Regions from separate parts of the Cupriavidus sp. genome, predicted to be linked through region 2. Evidence: predicted binding sites of a transcription regulator. Region 2 holds the regulator's gene; each other region holds the start of a gene.
The links. Region 2 encodes sigma-54, which starts transcription at its own class of promoters, with help from an activator protein. Its sites were predicted from a motif close to TGGCANGNAANCTGCTTT; they were not measured.
Positions count from the first base shown of each region.

Region 1: ACO550_RS22840 (GTP cyclohydrolase II) is a predicted target of sigma-54. The motif match lies at 1,394-1,411, and genes of this name have one in related genera.
Region 3: ACO550_RS08695 (collagen-like triple helix repeat-containing protein) is a predicted target of sigma-54. The motif match lies at 1,676-1,693, and genes of this name have one in related genera.

Region 1 is NZ_DBHKYV010000021.1:8,189-11,467, reverse strand. Features, by position in the region: gene ACO550_RS22845 (DUF1688 family protein) at 1-87, opposite strand, end outside; gene ACO550_RS22840 (GTP cyclohydrolase II) at 84-1,322, opposite strand; gene ACO550_RS22835 (hypothetical protein) at 1,665-1,946, shown strand; gene ACO550_RS22830 (acyltransferase family protein) at 2,061-3,164, opposite strand.
Region 2 is NZ_DBHKYV010000001.1:275,203-278,481, forward strand. Features, by position in the region: gene lptA (lipopolysaccharide transport periplasmic protein LptA) at 1-106, shown strand, start outside; gene lptB (LPS export ABC transporter ATP-binding protein) at 132-932, shown strand; gene ACO550_RS01260 (RNA polymerase factor sigma-54) at 1,077-2,558, shown strand; gene hpf (ribosome hibernation-promoting factor, HPF/YfiA family) at 2,609-2,962, shown strand.
Region 3 is NZ_DBHKYV010000004.1:29,229-32,507, forward strand. Features, by position in the region: gene ACO550_RS08695 (collagen-like triple helix repeat-containing protein) at 35-1,399, opposite strand; gene ACO550_RS08700 (collagen-like triple helix repeat-containing protein) at 1,895-3,022, shown strand.

The DNA.
Region 1 (3,279 bases), on a different contig from region 2:
GGGATGATCGGCCGGGACGGGGCTGTGCCAGCCGCTGCCCGTACCGTTGTCTTGCCCTGAGCTTCCTCCTTCCGGATATTCGTTCATTCGTTCAACCCCCTGCCCTTCGCCAGGGCGAGTTCGTTGGCATCAGGCGGCGTGTAGCTGGTGAAGTAACCCGCCGCCACCTTCGCATCGATTTCCACGCGGGCATCGGCCGGGATCAGTGCCTCGGGGATGGCCACCTGCTCCACCACCTCGATCCCCTGCGCCGTGAGCGCGCCATGTTTCATGTTGCTCATCGAGGCCCAGCGATCGATGCGCCGGATGCCGAGCCAATGGAATACATCGGGCATCAGTTCCTGGAACCGCATGTCCTGCACGCCCGCCACGCATTCGGTGCGCGCGAAATACGTTTCGGCGCGGTCACCGCCCACCTGGCGCTTGCGTGCGTTATAGACCAGGAACTTGGTGACCTCGCCCAGCGCGCGGCCTTCCTTCCGGTTATAGACCACCAGGCCTACGCCGCCCTCCTGAGCCATCTCGATACACACCTCGATGCCATGCGCCAGGTAAGGCCGGCAGGTGCAGATATCCGAGCCGAAGACATCGGAGCCATTGCATTCGTCGTGCACGCGGCATGCAACCTTGGTCTCGGGCTTGCCGAGTTTGCTGACATCGCCAACGAAATAAAGCGTCATGCCACCGATGGGGGGCAGGAATACCTTCAGGTCCGGGCGTGTCACCAGTTCCGGGAACATGCCGCCGGTCTGCTCGAACAGACTGCGCCGCAGAATGCTTTCCTTGATATTGAAGCGACGCGCAATGCCGGGCAGATACCAGACCGGGTCGATCGCGGCCTTGGTCACGCGTACATCGCCATTGGCATACAGGATTTCACCATCGGGCTTGAGCCGTCCCGCCGCAATCGCGGCCACCAGCTCGGGCATATTGATATGCGCACGCGTGATGGCAATGGTTGGACGAATATCGAATCCCGCGGCAATGCGGCCCGCAAATGCCGTGGAAACCAGATGCCCCCAAGGGTCGAGCGAGACGATCTTGTCGGGGTCGCCCCATTGCGCATGGGGGCCAATCGGTTCCGCTGGCGCCGTATCGGTCAGGTCGGGCCGATGGGCCCGTTGCAGGCTGCCCGCTGCCACGGCCAGCGCGCGATAGATGGCGTAGGCGCCGCCATGCGTACCGATCACGTTGTGCTGCACCGGATCCGTCAGGCTGGCAATCACCGGTCCGCGCTCGGCCGCCGTTGGGGCGCCCCAGTGAATCGGCTCGGCCGGCTTGTCGCGGCGCGCGTGCGAGGTCAGGACGATATGGTCGGACATGGCAGCCTCGTCTCCTGGTAATGGAGCGGAACAGGAATCCTGACCAAATGGTCAGGTTTGCATCTCCATAGTAGGCAACGTTCATGCCAACACCCAACTGGGGTTGTTACCGTTAGTGGCATCCCGTACGCACCGCACGCGTGCCAGGCAGATGCCCGGCCATGCCGGACCCGATACTTTGCAGTGCATACGCACCAGTTTCCGGCACGCGGCACGAGGTGAGGTGAAGTGAGGTGATTTGAGACTTCGGCTATTCCGACGGCTCAGGCGGCTGCAGATACTTCATGCATGAAAGCAGAACCGGATCGGGTTCAGTTTCAGTTTCGTGCATGGAGTGCAAAAATGAGAAAGTCGTCCCCACCCCTCGCCGCAAGTGTGCTGCTTCTGGCCGGCACACTACTGGCGCTACCCGCCATGGCTCGCGCTACGGAATCCAATCAGGCAGACAGCTTGCCCAAGGCCTGCATGACCCTGCTGACGGACGGACAGCCACGCGTGCGTTGCGTGCTATCCGGCGACCACGCAATCGAAAAGCAGCCGGTCGCCGCAGGATCAGCGGTAACCTGGGATCGCGTCATCAGTGATCCATCGACCTTGCAAACGCTGAAGTCGCATACCGCCTGATGGCGGCCCGATTGCGGCCCGATAGCGGCCTGCCAGCGCTGCGGACAGCGCGCAAACAAAAACGGCACGTACCCTGAGGTTCGTGCCGTTTTTACATCCATCGCAAACAGGTATTCAGCTGCCTGCCCGTTCGCCGACCCGTACTCTTGCCCGGGCCGGAAGATCGGCGGTGAGCCACTTCACAACTGCCAGGACCGGATTGGACGCTTCCACATAGCGATGGAACAGCGCTCCGGCCACGTTGCTGGTGACCCAGGCCAACACCATACCTGCGGCATTGAGCCATGGCTGCCCCGGCGCCAGATGCGACACCACGGCGTTGACCACCAGGCAGACCGGGAAATGCACCAGGAACACCGAGTACGAGATCTTGCCGAAATAGGCGCTCAGGCGTCCGCCCGGCCAGTACTCCAGCCAGCCGCCACGGCGCGACAGCGCCAGCAGCAGCGCGGTCACCAATGCCACGGCAATGCGCAGCCTGAAATCGACCACCAGCGCGGCCATGCCAATGGCTGCCAGCGTGATCCAGGCCAGCGGCGACCGATCGGGATTGGAGGCCCAGAACGCCAGCGTGCCCATGCCATAGGCGCCAAAGAAATAGATCGCCCAGATATCCCAGCTGGCATCGCGGTTGAACCAGAACAGCGAAGCCACCGCCAGGGCCGCTACCACCGGCACACCAAGCGGCAACGCTTCACGCGATACCCCGCGCGCAAACCAGAGTGCGAATACCAGCAGCGCAAACAACTGCAGGTCGATGGCGATATACCAGACGCCGGCCGACAGCGCGTCCACGTCCAGGATGTTGTGCAGCAGCAGGATATGGGCCACGAACTGTGCCAGATGCGGCGCGGCCGGGATCGAGTCGTGCTGCATCCAGGTGCGGGCAATTGCCGCGCCCACAATCGCAATCAGTATGGCTGCGGCAAATGGCACGACCAGTTTCTGATAGCGGCGCCAGACCGTGGCGATTGGACTTTGCACGGTCAGATGACCTTGCGGCGCCAGGCTCCGCGCGGCCAGGAAACCGCTGATGACCAGGAATACCTGCACCGCGATGCGCGCATAGTCGGCCAGCCAGCCGATCAAACCGGGCGCCAGCGGCTGCGCGGCGTCGGACATCGGCCCATAGAAGGCCAGATGGTGTAATACGATCAGCTGCGAGCTGACCGCCTTCAGAGCGTCGACACACGCCAGACGGGAAGGACGGGGGCTCATTTGTTATGTCAAAGATACAAAATGGCTCGCATTGTACCCGGATTGGTGCCTGGATCATGTGCACAATGGGTAACCTGTGGCGTAACGGTTGTAAGCAGGCGTACATGTGGTGCGC
Region 2 (3,279 bases):
CGGCCGCGTGCGCGCCGTGCTGTCGCCGCGCGCCGATGCCAGCGCACCAGCCGCCGCAGGCGCGCCGCTGGACCTCAAGCCATCCACCACGCCCGCCAAGCCCTGAACGCCTTACTCCCAGCCAGTCCCCGATGAACGATTCCGCCACGCTCGCAGCCTCCGCCTCGTCCCCCGCGTCCGCCGTCCGCGCCGACAGCAGCACGCTGGTCGTGCGACACCTGAAGAAGCGCTACGGCACCCGCACGGTGGTCAAGGATGTGTCGCTCGACGTGAAGAGCGGCGAGGTGGTGGGCCTGCTGGGTCCGAACGGCGCCGGCAAGACCACCTCGTTCTACATGATCGTGGGCCTGGTGGCGCTCGACGAAGGCGATATCGTGCTCGACGACCAGCACATCAGCGGGCTGGCCATTCATGAACGCGCCCGCATGGGGCTGTCGTACCTGCCGCAGGAAGCTTCGGTATTCCGCAAGCTCAATGTCGAAGAGAACATCCGCGCGGTGCTGGAACTGCAGGTGGAAAAAGGCAAGTCGTTGCCAAAGGCCGAGATCGATCGCCGGCTCGACTCCCTGCTCGACGACCTGCAGATCGCCCACTTGCGCAACAACCCGGCACTGTCGCTGTCCGGAGGCGAGCGCCGCCGCGTGGAAATTGCGCGCGCGCTGGCCTCGTCGCCGCGTTTTATCCTGCTGGACGAACCGTTCGCCGGCGTGGACCCGATTGCGGTGGGTGAAATCCAGCGCATCGTCAGTTTCCTGAAGGCACGCAATATCGGCGTGCTGATCACCGACCACAACGTGCGCGAGACGCTGGGCATCTGCGACCACGCCTACATCATCAGCGAAGGCACCGTGCTGGCTGCCGGCCAGCCCGAGGAAATCATCGCCAACGAATCCGTGCGACGCGTCTACCTGGGCGAGAATTTCCGCATGTAACGCCTGATGGCGATGTCCTACGGGACATGCGCCGAACCGTGCGATTCGTCAACTAGCCGTTGTCGATCACGGCGTCACAGCGATAGCTGATTGCGATAGCAATTTCCGTTCCAACAACGGAAAGATGCGCATAGAATAGGTCGCATGAAACCATCGCTTCAGCTCCGACTTTCCCAGCATCTGGCCCTGACGCCGCAACTGCAGCAATCGATCCGGTTGTTGCAGCTCTCCACGCTGGAGTTGCAGCAGGAAGTGGAGCAGGCGCTGACGGAAAACCCGCTGCTCGAACGCGAGAACGACTGGATCGAGAGCCCGCTGCGCGTGGCGGCGGACGGTTCGGTGAACCTGCAGACCGCGCCGGCCCCGGCGCCCGCCGAACCGCAGTCCAATGGCGAGGATCGTGCCGAAGGCGCCGCCGGCGGCGACGAGGACAGCTTTGGCGATTCCGGCACCGAGGACTATGGCAACGACTGGAGCCTCGACGATTTCGCGCGCCGCCCGCAAGGCGACGAGGACGAGAAGACGCCGATGCAGTTGCGCGATGCCGATCCCACGCTGCGCGAGTTCCTGATGGAGCAGCTCACGCCGCTGAAGATTTCCACGCGCGACAAGGGCCTGGCGATCTTCCTGATCGAATCGCTCGACGACGACGGATACCTCGGGGCGTCACTCGAGGAAATCTGCACGGAACTCCCGGAAGAACTCGAGTTCGAAGTCGATGAAGTGCAGGCGATCCTGACGCTGCTGCAGAGCTTTGATCCGCCCGGCGTGGGCGCACGCAATGCCGCGGAATGCCTGAGCCTGCAACTGCGACGACTCAAGCATCCGCAGCGCGAACTGGCATTGTCGATCGTCAATCATCATCTGGAACTGCTTGCCGTGCGCGATTACACGCGGCTCAAGAAAGCGCTTCAGGTTGACGAAATAGCATTAAAGGCGGCGCATGATCTGATCCGCTCGCTGGCACCGTATCCAGGACATGCGTATAGCCGTCCGGAAGCAGATTTCGTGGTGCCGGATGTGTTCGTGCGCAAGAGCGGTAGCGGCTGGATTGCGCAACTCAATCCGGACGTGATGCCACGCCTGCGCATCAACGACATGTACGCGCAGATTTTGCGCGGTGCAAAAGGAGAAGCGGGTGCCGCAGGACTGCAGCAGAAGCTGCAGGAAGCGCGGTGGCTCATCAAGAACATTCAGCAGCGTTTCGACACGATCCTGCGTGTGGCGCAGGCAATTGTCGAACGTCAGAAGAACTTTTTTTCGCACGGGGAAATAGCAATGCGCCCCTTGGTTTTGCGGGAAATAGCCGATACACTCGGTTTACATGAGTCGACCATTTCCCGGGTGACCACGAACAAATACATGGCCACGCCAATGGGTACTTTCGAACTGAAGTACTTCTTTGGTAGCCACGTCTCCACGGAGACGGGCGGCGCGGCCTCATCCACGGCGATCCGCGCGCTGATCAAGCAACTGATAGGAGCCGAAGACCCCAGGAATCCCCTTTCCGACAGCCGCATCGCCGAATTGCTGGGCGAACAGGGCTTTGTGGTCGCACGCCGCACGGTGGCCAAATACCGCGAAGCGCTGAAAATCCCCGCAGTCAATCTCCGCAAGTCTTTGTAGCCGAGCCGCAACCGCCTGCCTGGTGCGGCTCTTTCAGAAGGAGAAGCGCTATGAACTTCAAGATCAGTGGACACCACCTCGACATCACGCCGCCGCTGCGTGAGTATGTGGAAACGAAACTGGAGAGGATTGTCAGGCATTTCGATCAGGTCATTGGCGTGAGCGTGCTGCTATCTGTCGACAACCACAAGGAAAAGGACCGGCGTCAGTACGCGGAAATCAATCTGCATCTCAAGGGCAAGGACATCTTCGTCGAAGCGCATCATGAAGACCTGTATGCGGCGATCGACTCTCTGGTCGACAAGCTCGACCGGCAAGTGATCCGCTACAAGGACCGCGTGCAAGGGCACGACCGGGAAGCGGTCAAGTATCAGATGGCCGCTGAGCAGCTACAGCAACAATAAGGCGGCAACCCATTGAAGGTTGCTCCCTGAGAGGATCGATAAGAAGAGATAAAGCCGCGCATTTGCGCGGCTTTTTTGATGCTCCGGTGCCGGGCAGCCACCACGCGGCTCGTTACCTTGACGCCACGCTCGCCGCGATTAGATTTGGCCGGGGGTGTTCGCAAGGCGCGCCGCTCGGTGTATGCTGCGCCATACAAAACCACAGGCAGAACGGTCCCGATGTACCGGCCTGGCATACCGTGCGGCAAACGACCGTACGATGCCGGCGGCGACTCCGGGTGGGCACACCGGTCGGCAAGTTCGCGGCACCACCCGCG
Region 3 (3,279 bases), on a different contig from region 2:
TTCGTTGGGGGTGCCATCAGCACCCCGTCAAGGTCTAGGGCTTGCCGCCGAGCGCGCCGCTCAGTCCGCTTGTGAGCCCACCCACGAGGCCCCCGACGACGCCCGTAACCGGGGCCAGCGGATTGGCCGGCTTGCTGCCGCCCGAGGTCGAAGCGGTGGTGGTGCTGGCCGGTGCATTGCCGCCGGCAAGGCCCGCAACCACCGCGGTGACTGGCGCCAGCGGACTGGCGCCGCCGCCGGTGGCGTTGGTCACGCTGCTGGTTACTCCGCTGACCAGGCCGGTCACCGGGGCGAGCGGACTTGTGCCACCACTGGCTGCGCCGCCGAGTCCGCTGCCGAGTCCGCTGGTGAGTCCATTCGTGAGTCCGCCGACCAAACCAGTCACCGGCGCCAGCGGGCTGCTTGCGCTGCCACCGGCCGGGCCATTCACGACACCGCCCACCGATGCCACCGTGGTGCCGGTGCCCGTGACGATGCCGCCTACACCCGATACGACCGGTGTATTGGTATTGGTCAGTTGCGTGCCGGCAGTTGCCAGTGCGCCGCCCACCGTTGCCAACAGGTTGTTGACCGGTTGGCCCAGCCCCGTTGCGGCGCCAAGCGTTTGCGTGCCGTTGGTCAGCGTGGACGTCAGCGGCACGATGGCTTTGCTGACGCTGCTGGTCAGTTGCTCGACCGGACCCGAGGAAAGCGCGGTGCCGAGCTGGCTGCCAACGCTGCTGACCGTGCCGCCCACCTGCGACACCACGCCACCCAGCGGCGTGGTCACGGTACCCAACGGTGCCAGCGGGCCGCTACCGAGGCCGCTGACGGCGCTACCGGCATTCGACACCGCATTGCCGAGCTGGCTCACCACGCCGCCTGTGCTGGCAACCGTGGTACCCACCGGGTTGGTGGCATTGGGAATATTGCCGAGACCGGACTGCACACCGTTGCCAAGTACGCTGACGGCATCGCCAACGGAACTCACCACGCCGGCCAGGCCGTTCTGCGTCTCTGACGATATGCCGGGCACGTTCGCGGTCTGGATGGCATCGCCCACGCCGCTGACCGTGTTGCCCACGCCGCTCACGAGGCCGCCGGCATTGTTGGCGATGACGCTGGTCGGCGTCAGTGCCGTGGTGTTTCCGCCATTGTTGCCGCCGTTACCACCACCGTTGTTGTTCGAAGTATCGGTGCCGGTGCTGCCGGTGCTGCCGGTGCTGCCGGTGCCTCCGGTGCCACCAGTGCCACCGCTGTTGCCCGTCGTTGCGGTATTGCTGGTGCCGCCGGAACTGCCCGTGCCGCTGGTACCCATCGACGTCGAACCGCTGCCGCTCGCGCAACCGCCAAGTGCCAGCAAGGACCCCAGCAGAGTCGTGACCAACATCTGCTTTGCAAAACGTTGCTCTTGTCGCATGACCTTTTCCTGTTTTGATTTTCCCGTTCAAGTTCACGAGCACGCGTCCTTGTTTTGTGTGTCATCGAGGTACGTGGCGTGCCGTGTCTGACATGCATTGCGCAAACGGTGTGCCAATCAGCGGGAGGGTCCTTGATGGACCCATACGAAGGTTGGGGATGCCGCTGCAAACGCCCGTGTCACAACGGTTTCAGGCAGGTGGGTCAAACGCGCGCATGAAGCGCGCGGACATCGCGCAGGCTCTAATTCGCGTTACGCGTTACGTAACGCGTCGGCGTAACACGTTACGTGACACGTAACGGCCTGTGATGGCGCCGAACCCCTGCGTGGCTCGCCCATCAGGAACCTGCGCTCGTCCCGCAAAGCCGCCGTGCGCAACGGTTTGCCGGCGTTCGGCGGAAGTGCCGCGGCGCTCGTGTCGAACATGCGCTTGAGCCTGGCACACCGTTTGCGCTTTCGGTTCCCACATACCAGCACACCGAAGGAGAACAGGACATGAAGGCAACGATGCAGACGCGCCCCCTCAACGTGATGGCTATCGCCTGCGCCGCCGCGGTGGTCTTGCTGGCCGGGTGTGCCTCGGGTGGTTCGAGCGGCGGTGCAAGTCCGTCGTCGCCAAACACGCCGACCAATCCGGGGACCACCAATCCGCAACCGACCGCGGAGACCACGCCTACCGCCAAGGTGACGGAGAGCGCCGGCAATACGGTGACGGCCACGGGCAGCGCGCTAAGCCAGATCGGCCAGCAGATCAAGGACACCGACGTGCCGCTGGTACCGGCTGCCGCGAAGAATGCCACCGGTGATGTCGTGGTGGAGGCAGGCAATACCGTGGCCACGCTCGGTACGGGTGTGCGTGATGGGTTAGGCATGATTGGCGCGGTCGACAATCCGGTGGGCGTGACCGTTGCCAACACCGGCAATGTCGTGACGCAGGCCGGCGCTACCGTGGTCAGTGCCGGCGACCTGGTGCAGGCGGTTGGCAGCGACCAGCTTGCGCCGCTGTCGGCCGTGACCAATCCCGTGGGAGGGGTGGTGCAGACCGTGGGCAGTGCCGTGATGACCGGTGGTGACAAGCTTGGCGAGGCACTGTCGACCGGACCTGTCGCGCAAGTGACCGGCAGTGTCAGCACGGCCATCGTGCCGCTGACCACGCAACTGACCGGCGCCACGCAGACCGTAGGTGCGGCAACCGGCCTCGGTGCGCCGGTGAACAACCTGCTGACGCAGGTCGGCAATACGGTGGCCACTACCGGCGGCCTGATCTCTGGCCAGAACGTGCCGGTGGTGTCCCCCTTGGGCGGTGTGGTGACCGAAGCGGGCAATACCGTGTCGGTGGCCGGCGTGCTGCTCAACGGCAGTGGCAGCAACGGCGGAGCTGCCGGGAATCCGTTGGGCGGCCTGCTCAACACGCTACCCGCGCTGGGTGGCGCAACGGGTGCCGCAAGCGGTGGCACGACCGCTGGCAGCAATCCGCTGGCACCGGTCACCGGATTGCTGGGCACGGTGACTGGTGGGCTGACTAGCGCGACCGGCGCCACCACGGGGGCAGGCAGCAGCACGAGCACCAGCAATCCGCTGGCGCCGGTTACCGGACTGCTCGGCGGACTGACGCGCCCCTGATACACGCGGAGACTAGGGACTTTCCCTGTCATTCGCGCCGACTACTTTACGGTGCGTTGTCGTCCTTACCCCGCGCTGCGCATCCTTTTATTTCGTGCCGTGCCTCGGTCCTGCATTGTCATGTGCAGACTGCCGCACGGCACCCTTCATTTGTTGCACGCTCCTTAACAATTCGAGCCTGAATCATTGCTCCTCATCCCGATGGCCAAGGTGCGGGCCGCATTGTTTCAAACGTCTGTCCTACCTTAAGCTGGCTC